DNA from 2 places in the Janthinobacterium sp. Mn2066 genome. Region 1 is predicted to be linked to the other one. Evidence: predicted binding sites of a transcription regulator. Region 1 holds the regulator's gene; the other holds the start of a gene.

What was found. Region 1 encodes FNR, which switches genes on or off when oxygen is low (the NO sensors DNR and NnrR bind a similar motif). Its sites were predicted from a motif close to TTGATNNNNATCAA; they were not measured.
Region 2: the regulator FNR is predicted to act here: its motif matches at 1,925-1,938, upstream of ACL9RI_RS12005 (XrtA system polysaccharide chain length determinant).

What each region holds. Positions count from the first base shown of each region.
Region 1 is NZ_JBMOUF010000019.1:63,409-67,197, reverse strand. Features, by position in the region: gene ACL9RI_RS26700 (response regulator) at 1-2,029, opposite strand, end outside; gene fnr (fumarate/nitrate reduction transcriptional regulator Fnr) at 2,247-3,005, shown strand; gene ACL9RI_RS26690 (FixH family protein) at 3,009-3,533, opposite strand; gene ccoG (cytochrome c oxidase accessory protein CcoG) at 3,549-3,789, opposite strand, start outside.
Region 2 is NZ_JBMOUF010000005.1:337,867-341,655, reverse strand. Features, by position in the region: gene ACL9RI_RS12020 (S1 family peptidase) at 1-251, shown strand, start outside; gene ACL9RI_RS12015 (N-acyl amino acid synthase FeeM domain-containing protein) at 255-1,001, opposite strand; gene ACL9RI_RS12010 (XrtA/PEP-CTERM system exopolysaccharide export protein) at 1,204-1,824, opposite strand; gene ACL9RI_RS12005 (XrtA system polysaccharide chain length determinant) at 2,056-3,585, shown strand; gene ACL9RI_RS12000 (XrtA-associated tyrosine autokinase) at 3,607-3,789, shown strand, end outside.

The DNA of each region.
Region 1 (3,789 bases):
GTTCTTGTTGGGCCAGCCGTTCGCGGTATAGCGCGATGGCGGCGAAACCGGAATCGACCTGGTCGGCATTCCAGCCCCAGGCCTCGATCAGCTTGACGATCAGCTCGCGGCTGGTGCGGTTGTCGTCGGCCACCAGCAGGCGCAGCTGCCCCAGCGCCGGCGTGCGCCGTTCGGCCTCGGGCTGGGCCAGCACGTCGAAGGGCACGCTGAACCAGAAGCGGCTGCCCTTGCCTTCGCTGCTGGTAACGGCAATTTCACCGCCCATCATGTGGATCAGGTGCTTGCTGATGGCCAGCCCCAGGCCCGTGCCGCCGAAGCGCCGGGTGATGCTCTGGTCGCCCTGCGAGAAAGCGGTAAACAACTGTTCCTGCTGCTGGGCCGTCATGCCGATGCCCGTGTCGCGCACTTCGAAGCGCAGCCATGAACGGTTTTGCTGGCCCGGTTCGTCCTGCGCCAGGCTGACGGCCACCACCACTTCGCCGCTTTCCGTAAATTTGATGGCGTTGCCCGCCAGGTTGACGAGGATTTGCTGCAGCCGCTGGGCGTCGCCCACCAGGCGGCGCGGCACGTCCGGTTCGACGGCGATCGCCAGTTCCAGCTCCTTTTCGCCGGCATTCATGGTCATGGTGGTGGCCAGGGTATTCATCAGCTCATCGAGGTCGAATTCGATCGGCGACAAGTCCATGCGGCGCGCCTCGATCTTCGAGAAATCGAGCACGTCGTTCAGGATGCCCAGCAGCGACTGGCCCGCCACGCGCACCATGGTCAGGTATTTGCGCTGTTCCGTGTCGAGCCGGGTATTGCCCAGCAAATACACCATGCCCAGCACGGCATTCAGGGGCGTGCGGATTTCATGGCTCATATTGGCCACGAAATCGCTCTTCGCGCGGTTGGCCGCTTCGGCCCGGTCGCGCTCCTGTTCCAGCTCGCCGGCGCGCACCTCGACTTCCTGCTGCAGCCGTTCGCGCTCGCTCATCAAGCCATTGAAGGCGTCGGTCAGTTCGCCGATTTCGTCGCGCTGCTGCACCGGGATGGGCGTAAAGCGGCTGCCGCTGACGCGCAGGGCCAGCAAGGTGTCGCGCAGGCGCACCAGCGGCGACAGCAAACGCACGGTTACCCAGCCCAGCACCAGGGCGGCCAGCAGCGAGGCGAAGATACTCCACAGCACCAGCCGGTACAGCACGCCGTCGAACGGTTCGAAGGCGTCATCGACGGGCAAGGAGGCAGCCAGCAGCCAGTTGACCGATTTCAGGCGCTGGAAACTGTTGACGGCCGTCACGCCCTGGCTATTGGTGCTGATCATGCTGCCCTCGCCGTCCTGCTTGAGCAATTGCGTGGTGGCCAGATTGGCGTTTGGCGAACGGGGCTGCAGCAGGCGGCTGGTGTCCGGGTGCAGCACATACAGGGGCACGGGGTCGCGCGTGAGGACAAAATAATAGCCATTCTTGCCGACCTTGGCCTGGCGCAGATGGCCCAGCAGATTGTCCTTGTACAGGCGCAAGACGCCGATCACGATGCCCACTACCTCGCCCTGGCCATCGAGCACGGGAGCGACCATTTGCACGATGGGCAGGTGGCTGGTCTTGCCCAGCATGGGCTCGGTGATCATGGCGCGGCGCGTGCGCATCACCGTCTTGAAGTAGTCGCGGTCGGTCACATCGATGCCATTGCGCGCTGGAACCTGGGGCACGTCGGCCACCACCTTGCCCTGCTTGTCCAGCACCAGCACATCGTCAAACAGGGCCAGCACGGCCCGTTGTTCATAGTAGGTGCGCAACTGGCCGGCGTTCTGCATCAGTTCGGGGGGCTGGTGCTGCGCCGTCTGGGAGATGATGTCGAGCAACATCTGCAGCTTGTCGTCGAGTTCCTCCGCCGTGCGCGCGACCAGCGCCGCTTGCTGGCTCAGCAGCACGGTGGTGAAGTCGTCGCGCATGCGCTGCACCTGGATCATGGTGACCAGGGCGATCATGGCGATCGAGGTCAGGCTGGTGGCCAGGGCGACTTTTGCTTTGATGCCGAGAGGTTTCATGATTTATTTTCCTATCAATACCCTGGCTTGGCAAGCAATCAGCCTGTGCCTTTTCGCATTGCGGTGCTGGCGAGTACGGCGCTATAGCGAGGTTCCACGATGTTGCCATATAATTAAAGGATGGATGTCGCTATTTGTACTGTTTTTCGCTGAAATTGTCGCATGGCAACGTACTATGCAGTAAACTTGATGTTGCATTTTTCTAAAAGGTACAGACATGACTGAAGCGCTACTTTCGCCTATTCCACCCGTGGTTTCCGTGGAGGCGTTGCGCGCGCGCTGCTCGACGTGCAGCATGCACCAGCTGTGTTTGCCGATGGGCCTGGATGTGGGCGACATGGACCGCCTGGACCAGATCATCGGCCGCCGCCGCAAGGTGCCCCGTGGCGCTTCGCTGTTCCGCATCGGCGATGCATTCCAGAATCTGTATGCAATACGCCTGGGGCACTTCAAGACGTACCAGATCAATCCGGGTGGCGAAGAGCAGGTGACGGGATTCCAGATGGCCGGGGAACTGCTGGGCATGGACGCCATCAGCGCCGACCGCCACCATTGCAACGCGGTGGCGCTGGAAGACAGCGAAGTGTGTGAAATCCCGTTTTCCAGCCTGGAACAATTGCTGGGAAACATGCCGACCCTGCTGCGCCATTTTCACCGCATGATGAGCCAGGAAATCACGCGTGAGCAAAGCGTGATGTTGTTGTTGGGTAATATGCAGGCCACGCAGCGGTTTGCCGCCTTCATCGTCAACCTGGCCTCGCGCTACGAAGCGCGCGGTTATTCGGGCAGCAATTTCCAGCTGCGCATGTCGCGCGAAGAGATCGGCAACTACCTGGGGCTGACCATCGAAAGCGTCAGCCGTCTGCTGTCGAAATTCAAGAAGGAAGGCTGGCTGCGCGTGTCGAACCGCGAGATCGAGATCTTGCAGCCAGCAAAGTTGAAAGCCATTACGGCCGGTACCGACAACTGCAAATAGGTTTTACAGCTCTTCGTCGGCGCGCAGGGTAATCGCGCGCTGCACCGGCCAGCTCCAGATCCCCGACAAGCGCCACTCGCGCTTGTCGTTCTCCACCAGCACTTGCCAGCGGCTGCGTTCCAGCATCGGCAACGCTACCGAAAAATTCCCCTGTGCATCGGGCTGCACCAGCAGCCGGATATCTTTTTCCGGCAAGGTGGCGTGCGCCAGGTGCAGCTGCAGCGGCGCCTGGTAAGCCTTGCCGAAGCTGTGCACGGAACCCGTCAGCCGGCCTTGCGCCACGTCATAGGCCAGGCGGGTGTCCATGGCCAGGTTGCTGGCGACTGTATCGCGCCGCAAGTCCTGGTTGATGGCCTTGCCCTGCTTGTAATAATCGCCCACCACCAGCGCGTCGGGTTGCGTAAAGGCGATATAGCCCATGACACTGCCGACGATGACGGACAATCCAGGGCCCACCATCAGCAGCCAGGGCCAGCGGTGCTTATACCAGGGAGCGACGGGCGCCTGTAGCGGCGAGGGATGGGACATGGTTTTTCCTTTTCTTTAGCGCGGTACAAAAAACACCGCTTTTTCATGGACATGCAGCGAGGCGTCGTCGAGCGAAGTCAATGCAATGCCGATTTTGTTCGAGCCTTTGTCCCCCACGCCGTGCGGCGCGCGCAGGCGGATCGGCCAGGCCAGCGTTTCCGTCGGCTCGACGGTTACTTCATCGCGCGTGAGCAGGGTCAAGCCGGGCAAGCCATCGACCGTGATGCGGTAGGTCTGGCGCTGTTCCGACGTATTC
Region 2 (3,789 bases), on a different contig from region 1:
CACTGCGGCTGGACGCCAGGCGCCTGGCGCAACTGCAAAAGTCGCCCTACACCGTGTTCCAGCTCGATGCAACGGCGTATCCGGGCAGCAGCGGCAGCCCTTTATATGATCCGGAAACCGGTCTCGTCTACGGTATCGTCAACATGGTCTACGTCAAAGGCTTGAAGGAGACAGCCATCAGTACGCCCAGCGGCATTACGTATGCCATTCCAGGCAGCCACATGCAGGCCATCCTGTTAAAAAATAAATGAAGTTCAGTTGCGCCCCTGGCGCAGACGGTCGGTAATACCAGGCTCATCCCATGTAGGAAAAAAAAAGGGGTAAAACGATCGTTCACCCCCATGTTGTTCCATCAAGCCACCGTATTTGCGGATTTGCTCTCCCATATAGCCCAGATCCAGCCGTAGCAGCACGGCCGGCGCCCCCACGCGCGTGCATTCGCGCTCGCCGCCGAAATCCTTGAATCCCAGCATGCGTTTATAAAACACCACGTGGCGCGGATTGACTTCAATCACGTAGTCCGTGAAGCCGTGGATATTGTGGGCATAGATATAAGAAATATGAATCAGGGCGGCAAACACGCGCTTGCTGACGCCCTTGTCGATGGCCAGGCGCGACGGTTCGCACAGCAGCCGTCCCTGCGCGCGCAATTCGTCGAGCTTGTCGCGGAAATTTTCATCGGCCGGCAAGCCGGTCTCGTCATTGTCCAGGCAGAGCGTCATGGTGCCGACGGTGGCGCCGGCCGTTTCGGCAAACAGGGTGATCTTGTTGAGGGCATGCTGGACGCCGGGATCGACGGCGTAGCCGCGCCAGCCATACATCTTGCGGATCAACAGGCTGGCTGCCTCGCGGCGCCCGCGCGAGTTGGCCATGCGGATATGAAAGCGCTGCAAATCAATTTCATGCTCCATGGCAGGATCGATCCTGCCCTCGCCCACCACCAGGTCGCTGAAGCCGCCAGGCGTATCGAAAGAAATAATAGGTTCGTCTTCAAAGCTCATCTTGTCCTCGCTGTCACTGGCTGTCCATGTTTGAGACGGACTGAAGCCAATGCCTTGTGACAAGAGGAAAAGTGGAGAAGTTCCCGCAATGCGTGAAAAAACCAAAGAAATTAGCAGGAAATGATCAAAGAAACATGCTTAAATTTGCTTGCGAGTATAAAAAGACAAATAAGTGACTTTTTGACAGCAGCTTCAGGCGCGGTTAAAAAAAGCTTTCCGGGATCAGCAGCACGTCGCCGGGCCGCATCATGATATTGGCGGAAATATCGCCGTCTTTCAACAGGTCATCGATGCGCACGCGCAACTGCTGTTGCTGTCCCTCGCGCAGGCGGATGATGCTGGCTTTGTTGCCCGCCGCAAAATCGGTGATGCCGCCCACGGCGATCATCACGTCCATCAGCGACATGCCCAGCCGGTATGGCAGCGCCTGCGGCTTGGCCGCCTCGCCGATCACCCTGATCTGCTGCGCATAGGGCCCGGAAAAATTGGTGACGATCACCGTCACCACCGGTTGCTGGATGAACTTGCCCAGCGCCTGTTCGATATCGCGCGCCAGCTCGGTCGAGGTCTTGCCGCTGGCCGGCAAGTCTTCCACCAGCGGCGTGGTGATCTTGCCGTCCGGCCGCACCGCCACCGTCAGCGACACTTCCGGGTTGCGCCAGACCAGGATATTGACGGAGTCGCCCGGCCCGATCAGATAGTCGTGCAAGGGCGCGATATCGTCGGCCGGCGCCAGCGGGTAGCGCGTGCGGCAGGCCGCCAGCAGGCCCAGCGCCGACAGGGCCAGTCCCCTTGCCATCACTGCACGGCGTAACAGATTCATGCTGGACCTCTTCGAGTCGGTGATGCGGTCATGCGGCCGCCCCGATTAGCCGGACTGGGCCGCGAACTTCCTATGATTATGAGATCGCGGCAAGTGATCCTTGAGGCGCATCAAGAAGCCTGCATCTGGAGAAATTTTTCTAAGGGGCAGCCCTATACTTTGCTTACTCGACAAGAAAAAAGTTCCCCAGCTATCTCATTGCGCCGATCGCCCTGACCTGAAGGAAGTGACATGGAGGAGTTAGTACAGCAATTACTTTCCAGTCTCAAGGGCATCTGGAAGTACCGCTGGCATGCGCTGCTGGTGGCCTGGCTGGTGGCCATCGCCGGCTTCATCAAGGTAATCAGCCTGCCTGACGATTATCAGACTTCGGCGCGCGTGTTTGTCGATACGCAAACCATTTTAAAGCCGCTGATGGCCGGCATGACCAGCGTGCCCAACACGGAGCAGCAGGTGGCCATCATGAGCCGCACCCTGCTCAGCCGCCCCAACGTGGAGCGCGTGATACGCATGGTCGATCTCGATATCGATTCAAAAACCGTGCGCGAGCATGAAGCCCAGCTCGATGATTTGATGAGTCGCATCAAGATTACCGGCACCAATGCCTACGATATCTACACCATCAGTTATAGCGGCCGGCAGCCCAAGCTGGTGCGCGACGTGGTGCAAAGCCTGCTGACGATCTTTGTCGAAGGCAGTTTCCAGGGCAAGAAAGGCGACTCGCAAAAGGCCGTGCAATTCATCGATGAACAGATCAAGAACTATGAAGAGAAATTGAGTTCGGCGGAAAACATCCTCAAGGATTTCAAGATCCGCAACAACCTGCTGCTGCCGCGCCAGGGCATCGATTACGGCAGCCAGCTGCTGATGTCGTCCGATAGCCTGAACAATGCCAAACTGGAATTGCTGGAAGCGGAGCAGTCGCGCAAAGCCATCTTGAGCCAGATCGAAGGCGACGAGCCGGTGCTGGACCTGGAACCGAGCGCGTCCAACATCAGCAACCCTGAACTCGACGAGCGCATCGCCGCCATCAACAAGAATCTCGACAGCTTGGCGCTGCAATATACGGAGCTGCACCCGGATATCATCGCCTCGCGCCGACTGGTGGCGCAGCTGGAACAGCGCAAGGTCGAGGAAAGCAAGCTGCGCGCCGCTGCCGGCGATCCCGGCAAGAATTACAGCCCGATGCTGCAGCAACTGAAGGTGGCGCTGACGGAAGCGGACGCCAGGGTGGCCGCCATCAAGGCGCGCGTGCAGGAATTCAATGCCCGCAATGAACGCCTGCTGGCGCAAAGCAACGCCGTACCCGAGGTGGAATCGCAGCTGGCGCAGCTGAACCGCGACTACATCATCAACAAGGACAACTATGAAAAGCTGATCGGCCGGCGCGAAGCGGCCAAGCTGTCGGGCGAACTCAGTTCGACCACCGACATGATGGCCTTCAAGATCATCGACCCGCCCACCGTGCCGTTTTTACCGATGGGGCCGAACCGGCCGCTGCTGTTCAGCGCGGCCCTGGGCGCCGCGCTGGTGGCCGGCGTGGCCGCCGCCTTGCTGATCAGCCAGATCCGTCCCACCTTCCTCAGCCCGGCCGAGCTGCGCGACGCCACCGGCCTGGGCGTGCTCGGCACCGTTTCGATGAACTGGACCAGCTTGCAGCAAGTGCGGCGCCAGCGCGCGCGCTACGGTTTTGGCGCCTGCCTGGGCGGGCTGTTCCTGCTGTACGGCGGCGTGATGGCAGCCGCGCTGTTCAAATTCTAGAGACCGGCACCGGGAGGCGCGATGGATAACAAGGACGTGCAGGACCAACCGCAGTCCGTGCCCCAGGTGGCCGAAGCGCGGCAGGCCTATGGGGCGGACCACTCCGCCTCGCCCCGCTACCGCGAGCTGAACCTGGCCAGCCTGCAGGCACAGGGCATGGTCACGCACGACGGCGGGCGCACCACGGTGGCCGAGGATTTCCGC